2 linked regions of the Shinella zoogloeoides genome follow. The protein of the gene in region 1 interacts with the protein of each later gene in a pairwise test. Links are inferred from orthologs where the notes say so. Each region holds a gene or a part of one and is shown on either strand. Other genes may lie near its edges. The genes, in order: nusG and rho.

Region 1 (10,179 bases):
TCGAGCGCGGCAGGTTTTCGGCCAAGTGGTCGATGAGGGCGCGAACGGCAGGCAGCATGCCGTGGCGCGAGGTGAAGACGGCGTGCACGGCCGATTCGGCGCTCGTCCAGTCCGGCAGAACCGGCGTCAGCAGGCCGCTGCGAAAACCGCGCTCGACAATCATGTCCGGCAGCAGGCCGAGGCCGACGCCCTCGATCGTCGCCCGCTCCAGCACGCTGAAATCCGAGCAGGTCAGCACCGGCGAATGGGAGACGTCGTGCACCTCGCCATTGGCGTGGTACAGCGTCCAGATGGCGCGTGGGTTGTTTTCCTGCATGGAGAGCGTTGGCACGCGGCCGATCGTGTCGAGATCGATCGGGCCGTAGCGCTCGAGAAAGCGCGGGCTTGCCGCGAGATAGCGCCGCGTGCCGCCGAAGCGGCGCACGATCAGCGATTGGTCGGTATCGTAGCTGTCGCGCACGCGCAGCGCGACGTCGATCCGTTCCTCGATGAGATCGACCGGCCGGCCGGTGGTGAGGATGGAGAGGCGCACCAGCGGAAAGCGCTTCATGAAGCCGGGCAGGATATCGGCCACGACAGGCGCGAAGCCCGGCGGCATCGACAGGCGGACGGTGCCCGCCGGCTCGGCCTTGGCGACGGCGACGACGGCTTCGGCCGCCTCCACGCCTGACAGCACCGCCTCGCAGCGCTCGTAGAAGGACTGGCCGATATCGGTGACGGCGAGTTTGCGGGTCGAGCGTTCGATGAGCCGCACGCCGAGCTGCTCCTCCAGCGCCGCGATCCGCTTGCTGATCTTCGATTTCGGCACGGAGAGCGCATGGGCCGCCGCCGTAAAACCCTTGTGCCGCACGACGGCGGCGTAGAGTGCGAGATCGTTCAGGTCCTGCATGGTGTCTCTCCGATGGATGCCTGATTTATTGTTTCCCATTTGAAACGGTCAATTGGATTTTTGCTGTCTAATCACGCGATTGTTTTCGGAACATATGTGTTGCACCCAATTCAAGCAAAGGTGTTGACCCATGAACGTTCTCCATATCGACTCCGGCATCCTCGGAGACCATTCCGTATCCCGCCGCCTGACCGCGGCCGTCGTCGCCCAGATCAAGGCCGAGCAGCCGGGCGCCACGGTGACCTATCGCGATCTCGTCGCAAGCCCGCTGCCGCATCTTTCCGGCGCCCACCTGATGGCGGCCAATGCCAAGCCGGAAGACGTCGATGCCAGGATCGCGGCCGACGTCGCCGAGAGCCAGGTCGTCCTCGACGAATTCCTCTCTGCCGACACCATCATCCTCGGCGTGCCCATGTACAATTTCTCCCTGCCCAGCCAGCTCAAGGCCTGGATCGACCGCGTCGCCGTCGCCGGCAAGACGTTCCGCTATACGGCCGAAGGGCCGGAAGGCCTTGCCAAGGGCAAGAAGGTCATTATCGTTTCTACCCGCGGCGGCCACTACAGCGCCGGCCCAGCGGCTGCAATGGACCACCAGGAGAGCTACCTGAAGGTCGTGCTCGGCTTCTTCGGCATCACGGATGTGGAAGTGGTGCGCGCGGAGGGCCTGAACCTCAGCGCCGATTCGAAGGTCGAAGCCATTTCCGAAGCTGAGCGCACCATTTCGGGCCGGGCCAACCTGCGGCTCGTCGGCTGACGATAAACTCCGAAACGCAAAGGCCCGCCGGCTGAAACCGGCGGGCCTTTGCGTTTTTCCGTGCCGGCGGTTCAGCCGAAGAGATGGCGGTGCGTGGCGTAGAGCGCGATGGCGGCCGCATTGGAGACGTTGAGCGACTTGATCGCGCCGGGCATGTCGAGACGGGCGAGCGCCTTGCAGGTGGCGCGCGTCTTCTGCCTTAGGCCCTTGCCTTCCGCGCCCATGACGAGCGCGATGCGCTGGCCGGACAGCGTTCCCTCCAGCGGCGCCGGCCCTTCCGAATCAAGGCCGATCGTCACGAAGCCGAGCTTGTGCAACTCTTCCAGCGCATCGGAAAGGTTGGTGATCTGGACATAGGGGATGAGTTCAAGCGCGCCGGAGGCGGTCTTGGCGAGCACGCCCGATTCGGTCGGCGAATGGCGCTGCGTGGTGATGACCGCGCCGGCATTGAAGGCGACGGCCGAGCGCATGATGGCGCCGACATTGTGCGGGTCCGTGACCTGATCGAGCACCAGAAGCAGCGGGCTGTCCTTCAGCGCCTCGAGCCGGCGCACCGGCAGCGGGCGCGTTTCCAGCATCACGCCCTGGTGGATGGCGTCCGCGCCGAGGACCTTGTCGAGATCGGAGGGAAGCACGGTCTCGACCGGGTAGGGCAGCGTCGAGAAATCCGGCAGCTCCAGCCGCTGGGCGGCATTCAGGCTCACCGAGAGCTTGATGATCTTGCGCTCGGGATTGTCGAGCGCCGCGCGCACGGTGTGCAGGCCATAAAGATAGACCTGGTCCGGGGCGAGGGTGGGCGGCTTCCAGCCTTCCGCCGGCTTGCGGCGGCGGTCGTCCTTCGGCGTCGGGATCTCGCCGCGCTCGCGCTTCTGGTCGCGGTGCGCCCGGCGCAGGTTGGCGTAATGGGTGTCTTTTGCGGACTTGCCGCCGGTGTCATCTTTGCTCATGCGGCCATATAAAGCATGTCGTGCGAAAGTGTGCAGGGGATTTGCGATAAAGGCGGGTGAAATTCGAAAGCCTGCCGGCTGCATGCGGTCACTCCGACAGGACCGGCGCGTCATGAACGGCTTGCGTCCGGCATTTGGGGACGATGACGTTTTTCGCAATTTTTTCCGTGACGTCGTGTTGACAGGACGAATTGTGCCCGTCATATACGCCGCCAGATCGAAGGCGCCGCCGAGAGGCACTGCCCGCCGGTCGACACTGGTCGCATGATCCCGACGGAATATGGAGGGATGCCCGAGTGGTTAAAGGGGACGGACTGTAAATCCGTTGGCTCAGCCTACGTTGGTTCAAATCCAACTCCCTCCACCATTCCGTTGCTTCGGATCATGACCACCCCGCGGGTATAGCTCAATGGTAGAGCAGCAGCCTTCCAAGCTGAATACGCGGGTTCGATTCCCGCTACCCGCTCCAATATTTCAATAATTTACGAAACCTGGTGCCACTTGCGCCTTCAGCGCCGGCTGTTCGCGCCTGCACTCGCATTTTCGGGATGCCGCCGCGGCTGGCCCTTGATCCACCTCGTAATCCATGCCTCTATTCAACCTTGAATGGGCGAGGGGCTTCGACGTGCAGGCTTCAGGTACCAGGACGGTCGTCTCGCGGCGGCGAAACGCCGGCGCGGGCCTGGTCTTACCCCGTCCGCAAGACGCAACGGAAAGCTTGAGGGCTGGTAATTTGCCGAAGAATTCCATGCGGGTCGGTCCCGGCTATCCACAGGTCGTCGTGCTCGTCGGAGCGACGGGCGATCTCTCGCGCCGCAAGCTGCTGCCGGGCCTGTTCCATCTCATCAATGCCGGCTTCATTCCGGGCTGCCGGATCATCGGCGTCTCGCTCGACGATATGGACGCCGGCGGTTTCCGGGCCATCGCGCGCGATTCGCTCGACAAGTTCCTGACACGCAAATTCACCGAGGCGGAGTGGGAGGCGTTTTCCGCGTCCCTCGATTATGTCCCGCTTTCCGCCGGCGCCGATGTGCTGAAGGCGGCGGTCGAGAGGGCGGAGGAAGCGCTGGGCGCCGAGACGCGGCGCATTCACTATCTCTCCGTGCCGCCGAATGCCGCTCTGCCGGCCGTGCAGCTTCTCGCCCAGGCCGGGCTGACGGATCGCTGCCGCATCATCATGGAAAAGCCCTTCGGCACCGACCTTGCCAGCGCGGTGGCGCTGAACAAGAAGCTGCACGAGGTGTTCGACGAGAAGCAGATTTTCCGCATCGACCATTTCCTCGGCAAGGAGCCGGCGCAGAACATCCTGGCCTTCCGCTTCGGCAACGGCCTGTTCGAGCCGATCTGGAACCGCAACTTCATCGATCACGTACAGATCGACGTGCCGGAGACGCTCGGCCTTTCCACGCGCGCGGCCTTCTACGAGACCACCGGCGCCTATCGCGACATGGTGGTGACCCATCTGTTTCAGATCCTCGCCTTCATGGCGATGGAGCCGCCCACTGCGCTCGAGCCGGCGCCGATCTCGGAGGAGAAGAACAAGGTGTTCCGCTCCATGCTGCCGATCGAGCCGCGCGACGTGGTGCGCGGTCAATATATCGGCTACCGCAAGGAGCCCGGCGTCGATCCGGAAAGCGACACCGACACCTTCATCGCCCTCAAATGCGCCATCGACAACTGGCGCTGGGCCGGGGTGCCGTTCTTCCTGCGCACCGGCAAGCGCCTTGCCGAAGGACAGCGCATCATCTCGATCGCCTTCCGTGAGCCGCCGAAGTCGATGTTCCCGGCCGGCTCCGGCGTCGGCGCGCAGGGGCCCGATCACCTCACCTTCGATTTGGCCGATGCCTCCAAGGTCTCGCTCTCCTTCTACGGCAAGCGGCCCGGCCCGGGTTTCAGGCTCGACAAGCTCTCGCTGCAATTCGCCATGAGCGAAACCGGCCTGATCGGCGAAGTGCTGGAGGCCTATGAGCGCCTGATCCTCGATGCCATGCGCGGCGACCATACGCTTTTCACCACCGCCGAGGGCATCGAGCGCCTCTGGGAGGTCTCCCAGCCGCTGCTCGACAATCCGCCGCCGGTCCGGCTTTACGACCAGGGCGGCTGGGGGCCGAAATCGATCCACCAGCTCATCGCCCCGCATGCCTGGCGGCTGCCCTTCGAGCGGGCCTGGCGGGATTCGGCAAAGGTCGATTGACGATCGGCGGGGATGTTCCGCTGCGGGATGGCTGGTTCGCCGTCCATGGCAATGCGGGAAAGCCGGAATTCGTTGGCCGCTGTCAGCTTCACCTATTCACTTCACACATGCAATCAGCATCCCGTAGTAAGGCTTTGCCTTGAAAACGTGATTCTGCGTCACGATATGCGGATGATCTGGCTTGCCTCAGCTCGTTTCCGGCATTTTTCGCTCTGCATTTAAGGCTTGCGCATTCGTTGCGAAAGCCTTAAACGCCTGCCAAACCGGAAGGGCCGGTTAGCCCAACTTTCGATCAGTAGGAAAGAAAACATGGCAAAGAGCAAGTTTGAGCGCAACAAGCCTCACGTAAACATCGGCACGATCGGCCACGTTGACCATGGTAAGACGTCGCTGACGGCAGCGATCACGAAGTACTTCGGCGAGTTCAAGGCGTACGACCAGATCGACGCTGCCCCGGAAGAAAAGGCACGCGGCATCACGATCTCGACGGCGCACGTCGAATACGAGACGCCGAACCGTCACTACGCGCACGTCGACTGCCCCGGCCACGCCGACTACGTCAAGAACATGATCACCGGTGCAGCGCAGATGGACGGCGCGATCCTGGTTTGCTCTGCCGCCGACGGCCCGATGCCGCAGACGCGCGAGCACATCCTGCTCGCCCGCCAGGTCGGCGTTCCCGCGATCGTGGTGTTCCTGAACAAGGTCGACCAGGTCGACGACGCCGAGCTTCTGGAGCTCGTCGAGCTTGAAGTGCGCGAACTTCTGTCGTCCTACGACTTCCCGGGCGACGATATCCCGATCATCAAGGGCTCGGCTCTTGCTGCTCTCGAAGATTCGGACAAGAAGATCGGCGAAGACGCGATCCGCGAGCTGATGGCCGCTGTCGACAGCTACATCCCGACGCCCGAGCGTCCGATCGACCAGCCGTTCCTGATGCCGATCGAAGACGTGTTCTCGATCTCGGGCCGTGGTACGGTCGTGACGGGCCGCGTCGAGCGTGGCATCGTCAAGGTCGGTGAAGAAGTCGAGATCGTCGGCATCCGTCCGACGTCGAAGACGACGGTGACCGGCGTTGAAATGTTCCGCAAGCTGCTCGACCAGGGCCAGGCCGGCGACAACATCGGTGCGCTGGTTCGCGGTGTGAACCGTGACGGCGTCGAGCGTGGCCAGATCCTGTGCAAGCCGGGTTCGGTCAAGCCGCACAAGAAGTTCATGGCTGAGGCCTACATCCTGACGAAGGAAGAAGGCGGCCGTCATACGCCGTTCTTCACGAACTACCGTCCGCAGTTCTACTTCCGCACGACGGACGTGACGGGCATCGTTTCGCTGCCGGAAGGCACGGAAATGGTCATGCCGGGCGACAACGTGACGGTTGCCGTCGAGCTGATCGTTCCGATCGCGATGGAAGAAAAGCTGCGCTTCGCAATCCGCGAAGGCGGCCGCACCGTCGGCGCCGGCATCGTAGCCTCGATCGTTGAATAACGATCGTTGACGATGGCGTAAGCTTGCCGACGGTCTTCAAGGATGTGCAAATGGCGCGCAAGCGCGATTTGCACGCGGCGCCGGCATCGTAGCCTCGATCGTCGAGTAATTCGGGTCTCTGACCTGATGAGAGCCCCGCGGGAAACCGCGGGGCTTTTTTGTTTTGAAAGCGTGTCCCGCGGCAGGCTTTTTTAGCTGGCCGGCATAACTCGCCAGTTCTGGGGATAGAGCCGCCTGACGGCAGCAGGTAGATTCGCGTCATCGCTTCGAGCGATTTGGCCGATGGGTGTAGTGCCCTCTGGCCCGGCGCCTGCGGATCGTTGCGGTCCGGTGTTTTGTGAAGGCGTCTCTGCGCGTGGCGGGCATGGTGCCTTGCCGTGCGCCCTACGGAAATCACGAGACAGGCCCGCATTGTCATGACTGTTTTTGCTCGTGCGGCGCGCGCAGCGCTCGCTCTTTCCACGATTCTTGCGATTCTGCCGGCCGGGCATGCCTTGGCTGGCGATTCCCTCCTGATCTGGTCGCCGAAAAAACTCTCCAGCCATGCCTATCGCCTGCGCACGGGGGCAAGGGCCGCGGCAGGCAGGGATGTCAGCGGCGGTATCGACTTCTCCGTCGCCACGTCGTCCAACGGCCGCATCCACAGGACGCGCGACAATGCCCGGCTCTGGGCCGAAGCGCGCGGGCAGGGGCGTTCCGGCGCGCAGCGCAGCGCGTCGGCCGGCTACAATCCGGTGACGGGGCGCATCTCGGCAAGCGCCGCCGTTTCCCGCAGCTGGATGCCGACGCGTTCCGTGGATATCGTGATCGAGCCCGTCGTGTCCGCCGATACGACCATGCGGCACGGCTATGGCGGGACGGTGCGCGTGACGCAGAAAGCCGAGGTGCGGGCGCTGCGCACCGGCACATCCTTCATCGCCTCCGGCACCGTCTCGAGTGCAAACAAGACGATCAACACGGAACTGTGCATCGAGCAGCGCCTTTTCGACGGCTTCAATCTGACCGCGACGGTGCGGCGGCAGAATGCCGAGCTGACCGGCGCGCTGCGGGCAAGGCTCGGCTTCAGCTGGTAGGGCGCTTTACCCATCCTGGCTGTGAAAAAATCTCGCCTTCGGGCTTGCCAAGTCGCCCCGTGCGCCGTAAAGACGCCATGCCTTGCCGGCGACGGGCGTTTCGCCACGAAGCAGCAAGCACTTAGGGGTATAGCTCAGTTGGTAGAGCGGCGGTCTCCAAAACCGCAGGTCGGGGGTTCGAGCCCCTCTGCCCCTGCCATTTCAGCCGGACAGCGCGGACGACTTGCAGCGACGGTGGCAAATGGCGTGACGGTAGACGCCGTCTAAATTCGTGAAAAGCCCGGTTGCCCCTTGTGAAAAAGGGAATCGGGCTTTATGTAGGGCAAAACAGACACGCGGTGCGTGGGGCTGATAGTTCAGCTTTACGTGCCGTAATGGCGTGGATATTCAATGGCATCGAAAACGAATCCGATTGCGTTTCTGCAGCAGGTACGCTCCGAGACGGCGAAAGTGACTTGGCCTTCGCGGCGCGAGACGATGATCTCGACCGTCATGGTTTTCGTCATGGTCTTCCTTGCTGCGGTGTTCTTCTTCGCTGCGGACCAGTTGATGGGCTGGCTGATCGGTCTCGTCCTGAACGCTGGCGCTTGATTGCTTGGAGATGAACATGGCTTCCCGTTGGTACATCGTCCACGCCTATTCCAATTTCGAGAAGAAGGTCGCGGAGGATATCGAGAACAAGGCCCGCCAGAAGGGTCTCGACCATCTCTTTGAAAAGATCCTCGTGCCGACCGAGAAGGTTGTCGAGGTGCGTCGCGGCCGTAAGGTCGATTCGGAGCGCAAGTTCTTCCCCGGCTACGTGCTGGTGCGGGCGAACCTGACGGACGAAGCGTACCACCTCATCAAGAATACGCCGAAGGTGACGGGCTTCCTCGGTTCCGACAACAAGCCGGTTCCGATCCCTGACAGCGAGGCGGAGCGGATCCTGTCGCAGGTCCAGGACGGCGTCGACCGTCCGAAGCCCTCGGTCTCCTTCGAGATCGGCGAGCAGGTTCGCGTTTCCGACGGTCCGTTCGCTTCGTTCAACGGTATCGTCCAGGACGTCGACGAGGAGCGTTCGCGCCTCAAGGTGGAAGTGTCGATCTTCGGTCGTGCTACCCCGGTCGAGCTGGAATACGCCCAGGTCGAGAAAATCTGATTTCGCGGCGCCTTCCGGCGCTGCTCATGAAATCCAGTCTTCTCCGGAGGATTGGTGGCGGAGTTTTCCGCCAATCGCGTGGAAGGGCAGGCGGCCTTAAAGCCGGGCGCCGCGTCCGCACCACGCAACCGCAGCCGCCGGCCGTCGGGTCGGCATCATGGGCCGGGCGACCGGCCGCATTCTGAAAGGCAGAGAGAAATGGCTAAGAAAGTTGCAGGCCAGCTCAAGCTTCAGGTCAAGGCAGGATCGGCAAACCCGTCCCCGCCGATCGGCCCGGCGCTTGGTCAGCGTGGCATTAACATCATGGAATTCTGCAAGTCGTTCAACGCGGCTACGCAGGAAATGGAAAAGGGTATGCCGATCCCGGTCGTCATCACCTACTACCAGGACAAGTCCTTCACGTTTGTGATGAAGCAGCCGCCGGTGACCTACTTCCTCAAGAAGGAAGCCAAGATCACGTCCGGCTCGAAGACCCCGGGCAAGGGCGCGACCGTCGGCAAGCTCACCAAGGCTCAGATCAAGTCGATCGCCGAAGCCAAGATGAAGGATCTCAACGCCGCCGATATCGAAGGCGCGATGGCAATGGTCGAGGGCTCCGCCCGCGCCATGGGCCTGGAAGTGGTAGGTTAAGACCATGGCCAAGATTGCAAAGCGTCTCCAGAAGATCCGTGAAGGCATCGACCCGACCAAGCTCGTCGCCCTGTCGGACGCCATCGCCCTCGTCAAGGAACGTGCGACCGCAAAGTTCGACGAAACCGTCGAAGTCGCCATGAACCTCGGCGTCGATCCGCGTCACGCAGACCAGATGGTCCGCGGCGTCGTCAACCTGCCGAACGGCACGGGCCGCGACGTTCGCGTCGCCGTCTTCGCACGTGGCGCCAAGGCTGACGAAGCCAAGGCCGCCGGTGCAGACGTCGTTGGCGCCGAAGACCTCGTCGAGATCGTCCAGGGCGGCAAGATCGATTTCGATCGCTGCATCGCGACCCCGGACATGATGCCGCTCGTCGGCCGCCTCGGTAAGGTTCTCGGCCCGCGCGGCATGATGCCGAACCCGAAGGTCGGCACCGTGACCATGGATGTCGCCGGCGCCGTCAAGGCGTCCAAGGGCGGCGCCGTCGAGTTCCGCGTCGAGAAGGCTGGTATCATCCATGCCGGCATCGGCAAGGCTTCCTTCGACGCCAAGGCTCTGGAAGAGAACATCAAGGCATTCGCCGACGCCGTCATCAAGGCGAAGCCGACGGGCGCCAAGGGCAACTACGTCAAGCGCGTAGCCATCTCTTCGACGATGGGTCCGGGCGTCAAGATCGACCCGTCGACGGTTGCCTGATCTAGGCGCTTAATTCCGGTCCGGCTCCGGCCGAACCGCAACAGAATTCCCGGCCTTGTCTGGCCGGGAATTTCCGGGCTCAAACCCGGAACTCCTGTCCGAGATTGCAGGTGGTTATCCCTTAATCACTTTAGCCTGCATGAGACGGGGTGAGACCTGGATTTCATTCAGCGTCGGATGACGCCGGAATTCGGTTCGAACCTACCTTACCTTGTGTCGCGGCCTTCGGGTCGAGCGCGGGGGGACAGGATCCTCGAGCGTCGCTCGGGATCCCTTTTAAAGCGGATCCCTGGCGGCAAAGGTAAACCCGGCAGGTCCCCGTGAGAACTCACGGTCCTGTCAACTGGAGATAGGCACAGTGGAAAGAGCGGA
Region 2 (10,124 bases), 2.3 Mb from region 1 along the record:
CCGCAGCCAGCGCGTTCATGGTGAGGAGATTGAACGAGGGCGGGCAATCGACCAGCACGTAAGAGTAAGACAGCGCATCGGCGGCGGCGAGCGCCCGCTTCAGCCGGAAGACACGATCGCTCTGCTGCGCGATCTCCATTTCGATACCGAGCAGGTCCATGGTCGACGGAATGATGGACAGGTTCGGTACGGCGGTCTCAAGCGCCGTATCGGCAACACTATGGCTGCCGATCAGGAGATCATAGGACGACAGCTCGCGATTGCGGCGGTCGATTCCAAGGCCCGTGCTGGCATTGCCCTGCGGATCGAGATCGACGATCAGGACGCGCTCGCCGATTGCCGCAAGCGCCGTCGCCAAGTTGATCGCGGTCGTCGTCTTGCCGACGCCGCCCTTCTGGTTCGCGATGGTGATGATCCGGTTCTTTTCGCCTATCATGGACGCCGCCAGTCTAAGGTTTGTGCGAAAGGTTCGACACTTCGAGCACGACGGAATCCGGCTCGACGATGCTGGCATGTTTTACCAGATCGAATCTCCACCGACCAAGCGCTTTATCGACCTCGCGCTGGTAATCCCGGCCTTTATGAAGGAAAAAGCGTAAATTCCCGTTGCGCTGCACCCACGGCAGGCCGAATTGCATTAGCAGATCGAGGTCTGCCAGCGCCCGCGCCGAGATGGCGTCACAAGATTTTATCGCTTCGGGTGCGTCTTCGATTCGGATTGGATGAATGGACGCCCTGGCACCCGTCTCGAGGATGGCCGTCCGCAAAAATGCGGCTTTCTTGTTGTTGCTTTCGACAAGATGAACCCAGCCGTCCCCGATACCAGCCAGCAGAATGCCCGTCACGATGCCTGGAAATCCACCACCACTACCCAGATCAACCCATATACGGGGCCCGGAATACAGCGCATAGATCTGCGCGCTATCGACAACGTGACGGTTCCAGGTTTCTGAAAGCGTCGAAGGCGCGACGAGATTGATGGTTTTCGCCCATTTCTGGAAGAGCGAGACAAAACTGTTCAGTCGGTCCAGAGTTTCACGTGAAACATTCAGGCCGTTCAATTCGCGAGGTAGGGAATTCATGCACTTTCCGCTCGATTGCCCACATCGGTGGGAATACGCTTGAGATAGGCCAGAAGAAGGGTGAGCGCCGCCGGCGTCATGCCATCGACGCGCGCTGCCTGGGCGAGATTGGATGGGCGCGCCGCCGCCAGCTTCTGGCGAAGTTCGATGGAGAGACCGGGCAGCGCGCTGAAATCGAAGCCATCCGGAATCCATCGCTCCTCTTCGCGCCGAGCCTCGGCAATATCCGATTCCTGCCGGTTCATATAAACCGCATAACCGGCTTCGATCTCAATCGCATCGCGAACCCGGCGGGAGAAAGGCCGGAGTTCGTCCGGCCAGACATCAACCAGACGCGCAAAATCAATGTCCGGGTAGGCGAGCAGGTCATAGCCGCTTCGCCGCACGCCATCCTGATTGATCCGGATGCCATGACCAACCGCCTCATTCGGAGACAGCTTGAGCGTGTTAAGCCGATCACGCGCCTCTTTCATCTCTCCCGACCAAGCGTCAAACCGCTGTACCCGTTCAGTACCAACAATGCCGAGCCGCATTCCCAGCGGCGTCAGCCGCACATCCGCGTTGTCGGCGCGGAGAGACAGCCGGTACTCAGCGCGGGAGGTGAACATCCGGTAGGGTTCGGTAACCCCGCGGGAGGTCAGGTCATCGATCATCACGCCGATATAGCTATCCGTGCGGCTGAAGATATGGCCATCGACGCCGGCAGAAAGCCGCGCTGCATTCAGGCCGGCAACCAGACCCTGGGCTGCAGCCTCTTCATAGCCGGTCGTGCCATTGATCTGGCCCGCGAGAAAGAGGCCGGGCTGACGTTTAACTTCCAACGTGGCGGAGAGCTCGCGCGGATCGACATGATCATATTCGATCGCATAGCCCGGCTGTATGATGCGGACGTTCTCCAGCCCCGGAATGGTGCGGATGAAAGCGTCCTGCACATCAGCGGGCAGGGAGGTCGAGATTCCGTTCGGGTAGACGGTAGAATCGTCAAGACCTTCCGGCTCCAGGAAAATCTGGTGGCCGTCCCGTTCACCGAACTTGACGATCTTGTCTTCAATGGAGGGGCAGTAGCGCGGACCGACACCTTCGATCTGCCCGGAATACATGGCGGACTTTCCGATATTCTCCTCAATAATGCGGTGAGTAGCCGGCGTGGTCCGGGTGACGCCGCATTCGATCTGCGGTGTGGAAATGCGGTCCGTCATAAAGGAAAACGGCACCGGATCCTCATCCGCGGCTTGCCGCCCGACCGCATTCCAACCGATCGTCTGCCCATCCAATCGTGCCGGCGTGCCGGTCTTCAAACGCGCAAGCCGAAGCCCCAAGCGCTCGAATGTGAGCGACAATCCGAGGGACGGTTCTTCTCCGACACGGCCGGCAGGTATCTTTTCGTTACCGATATGAATTAGTCCGCGCAGGAATGTACCTGTTGTTATGACGACCGCGCGGCAAGAAAGACGGCGCCCATCCTTCATGGAAACGCCCGCAACATGTCCGTCTCGAATATCGAGATCGAAAGCATCGCCCTCAATTACATCGAGATCGGGGATCGCTGCGATCTCCGCCTGCATGGCTTCGCGATAGAGCTTTCGGTCAGCCTGTGTGCGCGGACCGCGGACAGCAGGACCCTTCCGACGATTGAGCAAACGAAACTGGATGCCGGCACGATCCGCGACACGGCCCATAAGACCATCCAGCGCGTCGACCTCGCGGACAAGATGGCCCTTGCCGAGCCCGCCAATTGCCGGGTTGCAGGACATGACCCCGATGGTGGCCGCCTTATGCGTCAACAACGCCGTGCGCGCGCCGGATCGGGCAGCGGAAGACGCTGCTTCGACACCGGCATGGCCACCGCCCACCACCACAACATCATATGTGTTCATTGCATTCATATCGCACCTACCTGTTTCACGTGAAACGCCTGAAGCGACTCGCACACGTTGCAGTGTTTCACGTGAATCATTTGCCTATGCAGAATTCCGAAAAAATGACGTCGAGAAGATTTTCGACATCGACGCGTCCAGTCACACGCCCGAGCGACTGACCGGCAAGCCGAAGGTATTCAGCCTGGATATCAAGCCCATTGGTCGCCTCAATAGCACGACGGATATTTTCCCTGGCCGTCGACAAATTGAGGATATGGCGTTGCCGGGTCGGTAATGCCAGCGCACTGCCGGCCTCAAGGTTGGGAAGATGGCGGCCAATGGCATCCAGCAGGTCGGATACCCCGTCGCCCGATTTTACCGAGATCGTAACATCTGCACCATCCTCAGGCCAAGGTGTTTTCACTTGGTCTGACTTGGTCCTCACGCGAAGCGTCTGGCCGTCATAGATCCCGTCCAATGAAGTCCATTGCGCATCCTCCGACAGCAGCAAGAGAAGGTGCGCATCGCTCATAGAGAGATGAGTCCGGCGGATTCCCTCCCGTTCGACAATGTCCTCTGTCGCCCGCAGTCCCGCCGTATCATAAAGGCGAACCGCGAAACCGGACAGATCGAGATCGACATGCAGAACGTCACGTGTCGTGCCCGGTATATCCGTCACGATGGCGACGTCACGCTTCGCCAGATGGTTCAGCAAGCTCGATTTCCCGGCATTCGGCGGTCCGGCGATAACAACCTTCAGGCCATCACGCACGATCTCGCCAGTGCGCGCATCGGCAACGTGGTTAAGAATTTCCTGCTCCAGCGCATGCATATCGCGCCAGATTGATGACGCGACGGAACCGGGCACGTCGTCTTCGTCGGCAAAATCCAGCTCTGCCTCGATCATCGCGCGTGCATGGGTCAATCGTTTCGCCCACGACTCGTAGAGCAATGACAATCCGCCCGAGGCATGTTCCGCCGCGAGGCGCCGCTGCATTTCCGTCTCCGCAGCGATAAGATCCGCCAGGCCTTCCACCTCAACGAGATCCATGCGACCGTTGAGGAAGGCGCGTCGCGAAAATTCTCCCGCCTCTGCCGGCCGCAGACCTTCCATGGATTCAAGCGCGGCGAGTACGGCTTTCACGGTGGCCCGACCGCCGTGAATCTGGAGTTCGGCGCAGTCCTCGCCGGTAAACGAGTTAGGGCCGGGAAAAACGAGAATCAGGCCTTCATCGAGTTTGTTACCATTACGATTCCGAATCGATAGTAGGGACGCGCGGCGCACCGGGGGTATGCGCCCGCACAACTCCTCGACGGCCTGCAGGCTTCTTGCGCCGCTCAAACGGATGACGGCAACCCCGGAAGGAAGGCCGCCGCTCGACAAAGCGAAGATTGTATCCGTTGCACTCATTCCATCCATTCCGGTTACGAATCGAAGTCTTCGTTTCGGAGAAGAATCGAATATTTCATTCTTGAACGAAAAATGGCCCCGTCTTGCGGCGGGACCATGTCTTAAAACGGAAAAGCACCGCGATCAGGTGTTCATCGATTCGAAGAAGTCGCCGTTGTTCTTGGTCTGCTTCAGCTTGTCGATCAGGAATTCGATCGCATCCGTGGTGCCCATGGGGGCGAGGATGCGGCGAAGAACAAAGATCTTCTGGAGATCCTGGCGCGGTACGAGGAGGTCTTCCTTGCGCGTGCCGGACTTGAGGATGTCCATGGCCGGGAAGATGCGCTTGTCGGCAACCTTTCGGTCGAGCACGATTTCCGAGTTGCCGGTGCCCTTGAACTCTTCGAAGATGACTTCGTCCATGCGGCTGCCGGTATCGATCAGGGCCGTCGCGATGATCGTCAGCGAGCCGCCTTCCTCGATATTGCGCGCCGCGCCGAAGAAGCGCTTCGGGCGCTGCAGGGCGTTTGCGTCGACACCGCCGGTCAGGACCTTGCCCGAGGACGGAACGACCGTGTTGTAGGCGCGACCGAGACGCGTGATCGAATCAAGCAGGATGACGACGTCGCGGCCGTGCTCGACAAGGCGCTTGGCCTTCTCGATGACCATTTCGGCGACCTGCACGTGGCGCGTAGCCGGTTCGTCGAAGGTCGAGGAAACCACTTCGCCCTTCACCGACCGCTGCATATCCGTCACTTCTTCCGGACGCTCATCGATCAGGAGGACGATGAGATAACATTCCGGATGGTTCGCGGTGATCGAATGGGCGATGTTCTGGAGCAGAACCGTCTTACCCGTGCGCGGCGGCGCGACGATCAGGCCGCGCTGGCCCTTGCCGAGCGGCGCGACGAGATCGATGACGCGCGGCGACAAATCCTTTGAAGTCGGGATTTCCAGTTCCATCTTGAAGCGCTCATTGGGATAGAGCGGCGTCAGGTTGTCGAAATGGACCTTGTGGCGGATCTTTTCCGGGTCGTCGAAATTGATCGTGTTGACCTTGAGAAGCGCGAAATAGCGTTCGCCTTCCTTGGGGCCGCGGATCGGGCCTTCAACAGTATCGCCGGTCTTCAGCGAGAAGCGGCGAATCTGCGAGGGGGAGATGTAGATATCGTCCGGGCCCGGCAGGTAATTCGCATTGGCCGAGCGCAAGAAGCCGAAGCCGTCCTGCAGCACTTCCACGACGCCCTCGCCGATGATTTCCACATCCTGCTCGGCCAGCATCTTCAGGATGGCAAACATCAGCTCCTGTTTGCGCATCGTGCTCGCGTTCTCGACCTCGAGCGATTCGGCGAAAGCCAGGAGGTCGGTCGGAGTCTTGTTCTTGAGGTCTTGTAGCTTCATTTCGGCCATGAATGGTCCATGCTGCGGGTCTTAGGATGGGAAAAGGCGTGCGGGTCAGGGAGGAACTGCGGGGGGTTCATGCAGTTCACTGAACGAATACACATGCCACGAAAGATGAGATGGGGCGGAAAATAGCGTTTCAGGCGCTGCCCCGCAAGGGGGCCTTGCAATTTCGTTCGATTTGTCGCGGCCGCTCAGAACGGCTTGACCACGACCATCACGACGATGAGGATCATCAGCAGCGCCGGCGCCTCGTTCCAGATGCGCCATTGCCGCCCAGTTTTCACGTTGAGATCCTCGGCAAAGGCCTTCACCGCCCGGCCATAGAACTGGTGCACGCCCGTCAGCAGCACGACGAAGGCGAGTTTGGCATGCAGCCAACCACCCTGGAAACCATAGACGGACCAGGCGAGATAGAGGCCGAGCAGCCAGGAAAGACCCATGGCCGGCTGCATGATCGTGCGGTAGAGGCGCTGCTCCATCACCTTGAAGGTCTCCGACTGGGCGGACCCGGCCGGCGCATCCGTGTGGTAGACGAAGAGCCGCGGCAGGTAGAGCAGCCCGGCCATCCAGGAGATGACGGCGACGATGTGGAGCGCCTTGATCCAGAGATAGAGATCATCCGGCGGGTAAAGAACCAGGAGGATCGCGATGAGGGCGAAGACGGCGAGGGCGACGGCGGCGCGCCGCCGCGCCCGGCGCCCCGCGCTCTCGCCCGTCTGCATCTCGCTCACCGGTTTTCCCCGCGCACTCGCGCCACCAGCCGCGTGACGTTTTCCGGGTCGGCCTGCGGCGTGATGCCATGGCCGAGATTGAAGATCAGCGGGCCGTTGCCGAGCACCTGCAGGATGGCATCGATACCCTCGTCGAGCGCCGCACCGCCGGCGACCACCCGCATCGGATCGAGATTGCCCTGCACCGGCCCTTCCTTCTGCAACTCGGCGGCAAAGGAGAGCGGCACAGACCAGTCGAGGCCGATGGCATCCGCGCCGGTTTCCTGGCGGTAGCTCTTCAAAAGCAGCCCGGCGCCTTTCGCGAACGCGATGATCTTCGCCTGCGGCCGTCGCTCTTTGACCGAGCGGATAATCCGGCGCACGGGACGGACAGCGTACTCGGCAAATTCCTTCTCCCCGAGCACACCTGCCCAAGAATCGAAGATCTGCACCGCATCGGCGCCGGCATCGATCTGTGCCACGAGGTAATCGGCGGAAAGCTCGGCCAGCACATCGAGCAGATACGCGAAGGCTTCCGGCTCCCGATAGGCAAAAAGCCGCGCGGGCGCCTGGTCCGGCGTACCGTGGCCGGCGATCATGTAGGTGGCAACCGTCCAGGGCGCCCCACAGAAGCCGAGCAGCGCCGTTTCCTCCGGCAGGGCCTGCCGGATGCGCCCGACCGCCTCTATGACCGGCTGGAGGTGTTTTGCGACGCCGTCCCCCTTCAGTGCCCGAATGCCATCCGGATCGATCGGGTCCATCCGGGGTCCATGCCCCTCTTCAAAGCGGACATTACGCTTCAAGGCATCGGGAATGACCAGGATATCGGAAAACAGGATCGCCGCATCGAAGCCATAGCGGCGGATCGGCTGGAGCGTGACCTCGGTTGCAAGGTCCGGCGCGTAACAGAGATCGAGGAAACTTCCGGCCGCTGCGCGCGTTGCCCTGTATTCCGGCAGGTATCGTCCAGCCTGACGCATCAGCCAGATCGGAGGAGGCGAAACCGTCTTGCCGTTGAGGACATCGACGATCTTCCGGTTTTTCGCAGCCAAAACGGGGTTCTCCTAATAAAGAAATAATCTCTTTTAAGAAGGTTTCTATTTCTTAGAGTCGGTGACTATCAAGGATTAAATCCTTTCCACAAAAACCCTGCGGCGCCGTGGGCGGGCAGGAAAATCGGAACCGAAAAGCGTCGTTTCGTTCGAGGAGACGGGAAAAGCGGATTCCCCGTTTGGAATCAAAAGGATTCGCGATACCGCCAAAAGCCCTTTTCTGTGGGTGGCCTGTGGACAAGCGCGACACTATGCCATGTCCATGAGTCTTTTCCACATGCGCGCCGAATTCGCCTCCCGCTGTTCGCCATTTGTGGAAAAGTCGGCATCTATCCTCTTGCCACCGACCCCCCGCCGTTCTTAGCTCACACTTGTCCCTGGCCATCAACAGGGGGCGGAGGATATTGTGGAAAGCACCAGAAACTACTTCCATCTGCACCTGATTTCGGACTCGACGGGCGAGACTCTGATCGCGGCGGGCCGCGCGGCGGCGGCGCAGTTCCAGTCCTCGCAGGCGCTGGAACATGTCTATCCGCTGGTCCGCAATCGCAAGCAGCTCATGCCCGTGCTCGACGCGATCGACGGCGCGCCGGGCATCGTGCTTTATACGGTCGTCGACCGCGAGCTTTCGGAAATCATCGACCAGCGCTGCCGGGAGATGGGCGTGCCCTGCGTTTCGGTGCTGGAACCCGTCATCGATCTCTTCCAGTCCTATCTCGGCGCGCCGTCGCGTCGCCGGGTGGGGGCCCAGCATGCGATGAACGCGGAATATTTCGCGCGCATCGACGCCCTGAACTTCACGATGGATCACGACGACGGGCAATTGCCGGCCGATCTCGAGGAGGCGCATGTCATCCTCGTCGGCATCAGCCGCACCTCCAAGACGCCGACCAGCATCTATCTCGCCAATCGTGGCATCAAGACCGCGAATGTGCCGATCGTGCTCGGCGTGCCGCTGCCGGAACGGCTGTCGGCGGCGGTCAAGCCTCTCATCGTAGGCCTCATCGCGACGACCGACCGGATCGCCCAGGTGCGGCAGAACCGGGTGCTTGGGCAGACGCAGGATTTTCGCGGCGACGATTATATAGACCGCGCGCAGATTTCCGAGGAGCTGAAATATGCGCGCGCGCTGTGCGCACGTCACAACTGGCCGATCATCGATGTCACGCGCCGTTCGATCGAGGAAACGGCCGCCGCCATCGTTGCCCTTCGTCCCAAGCTCCGTTAACCCGAAAGGGAACAGGAGATTTCCATGACGCCGCCCTTGATCCTCGCCTCGCAAAGTCCCTTTCGTCGCATGCTGATGGAAAATGCGGGATTGCCATTCCGGGCGCAGGCCGCCGAGATCGACGAGCGCGCGGTGGAAACCGAACTTGCCGCCGGCAATCCGACGCCGCAGCAGGTCGCTGAAGCGCTGGCGATCGAGAAGGCGCGCAATGTTGCCGGCCGCAATCCCGGCGCGCTTGTCATCGGTTCGGACCAGACGCTCTCGCTGGAAGGCCGCGTGTTTCACAAGCCGGCCGACATGGCGGAAGCCAAGGCGCACCTGACAGCCATGGCCGGCCGCACCCATTCGCTGAACTGCGGCATCGCGCTCGTCCGCGATGGCGAGACGCTCTGGAACAATGTTTCCGTCGCCCACCTGACGATGCGGCCTCTGTCGGAACAGTTCATCGACCGTCATCTGGCGCGCGTCGGGACGCGGGTGCTGGCGAGCGTCGGCGCCTATCAGCTCGAGGGCGAAGGCGTGCAGCTCTTCGAGCGCATAGACGGCGATTATTTCACCATTCTCGGCCTGCCGCTGCTGCCGCTGCTGGCTAAACTTCGCGATCTCGGTGCCATCGATGCATGATTCACGTGAAACATCCGCCCGCCATGCCTTCGTCACCGGCTATCCGGTGAAGCATTCCCGTTCGCCGCTGATTCATGGCTACTGGCTGGAAGCACTTGGATTGGCTGGGTCTTACACACGGCAGGAAATTTCCCCTGAGAATTTCGCCGGCTTCATTTCTCGGTTGAAAAGCGGCGAATCCGGCTTCATCGGCGGCAATGTCACCATTCCGCACAAGGAAACGGCGTTCAGGCTCGCCGATCGGCCGGACGCACTCAGCGAAGAACTCGGCGCATCCAACACGCTCTGGCTGGAAGACGGCGCGCTGTGCGCCACCAATACGGACGGCTACGGCTTTCTCGCCAATCTCGACGCGGCGGCACCGGGCTGGGACAAAACGGATCGCGCCGTCGTGCTCGGGGCAGGGGGCGCGAGCCGCGCGATCATCCAGGCGGTGCGTGACCGCGGTGTCGGCGAAATCCATGTGGTGAACCGTACCCTCGGCCGGGCGCAGGAGCTTGCCGACCGCTTCGGGCCGAAGGTGCATGCCCATGGGCTGGCGGCGCTGGCGGAGGTTTCGAAAGGGGCAGGGCTTTTCGTCAACACGACGTCGCTCGGCATGGACGGCGAGCCGGCGCCCGATTTCGATTTCTCGCCGCTGGCCGCTGGCGCGGTGGTAACCGATATCGTTTATGTGCCGCTCGTCACGCCGATCCTGCGTCAGGCGGCGGAGCAGGGCTTCGCCACCGTCGATGGGCTCGGCATGCTGCTGCACCAGGCAGCGCCGGGTTTTGAA

Evidence for each region.
Region 2: the proteins of nusG (region 1) and rho interact in binary tests that used the Escherichia coli proteins (3 or more experiments, as listed by UniProt). The link is inferred for Shinella zoogloeoides from one-to-one orthologs.

What each region holds. Positions count from the first base shown.
Region 1 is NZ_CP132311.1:1,318,632-1,328,810, forward strand. The notes cover bases 6,796-9,714. They hold nusG (transcription termination/antitermination protein NusG), read left to right. Parts: upstream 6,796-7,949; coding sequence 7,950-8,480; downstream 8,481-9,714. Other genes in these bases: Q9316_RS07530 (hypothetical protein), read left to right, coding at 6,796-7,342; secE (preprotein translocase subunit SecE), read left to right, coding at 7,733-7,933; rplK (50S ribosomal protein L11), read left to right, coding at 8,679-9,110; rplA (50S ribosomal protein L1), read left to right, coding at 9,115-9,714. Also shown: Q9316_RS07495 (LysR family transcriptional regulator), read right to left, coding at 1-889; Q9316_RS07500 (FMN-dependent NADH-azoreductase), read left to right, coding at 1,020-1,643; 23S rRNA (guanosine(2251)-2'-O)-methyltransferase RlmB, read right to left, coding at 1,715-2,590; zwf (glucose-6-phosphate dehydrogenase), read left to right, coding at 3,339-4,784; tuf (elongation factor Tu), read left to right, coding at 5,094-6,269; more of Q9316_RS07530, read left to right, coding at 6,764-6,795; more of rplA, read left to right, coding at 9,715-9,807; rplJ (50S ribosomal protein L10), read left to right, coding at 10,166-10,179. UniProt on the Escherichia coli protein: Part of the processive rRNA transcription and antitermination complex (rrnTAC). The complex forms an RNA-chaperone ring around the RNA exit tunnel of RNA polymerase (RNAP).
Region 2 is NZ_CP132311.1:3,617,906-3,628,029, forward strand. What follows is about bases 3,609-6,472. They hold rho (transcription termination factor Rho), read right to left. Parts: upstream 5,742-6,472; coding sequence 4,476-5,741; downstream 3,609-4,475. Other genes in these bases: mnmE (tRNA uridine-5-carboxymethylaminomethyl(34) synthesis GTPase MnmE), read right to left, coding at 3,609-4,352; hemJ (protoporphyrinogen oxidase HemJ), read right to left, coding at 5,927-6,457; hemE (uroporphyrinogen decarboxylase), read right to left, coding at 6,463-6,472. In the rest of the region: Q9316_RS18735 (ParA family protein), read right to left, coding at 1-436; 16S rRNA (guanine(527)-N(7))-methyltransferase RsmG, read right to left, coding at 450-1,082; tRNA uridine-5-carboxymethylaminomethyl(34) synthesis enzyme MnmG, read right to left, coding at 1,079-2,959; more of mnmE, read right to left, coding at 3,036-3,608; more of hemE, read right to left, coding at 6,473-7,497; Q9316_RS18770 (pyruvate, water dikinase regulatory protein), read left to right, coding at 7,904-8,725; Q9316_RS18775 (Maf-like protein), read left to right, coding at 8,750-9,349; Q9316_RS18780 (shikimate dehydrogenase), read left to right, coding at 9,342-10,124. UniProt on the Escherichia coli protein: Facilitates transcription termination by a mechanism that involves Rho binding to the nascent RNA, activation of Rho's RNA-dependent ATPase activity, and release of the mRNA from the DNA template.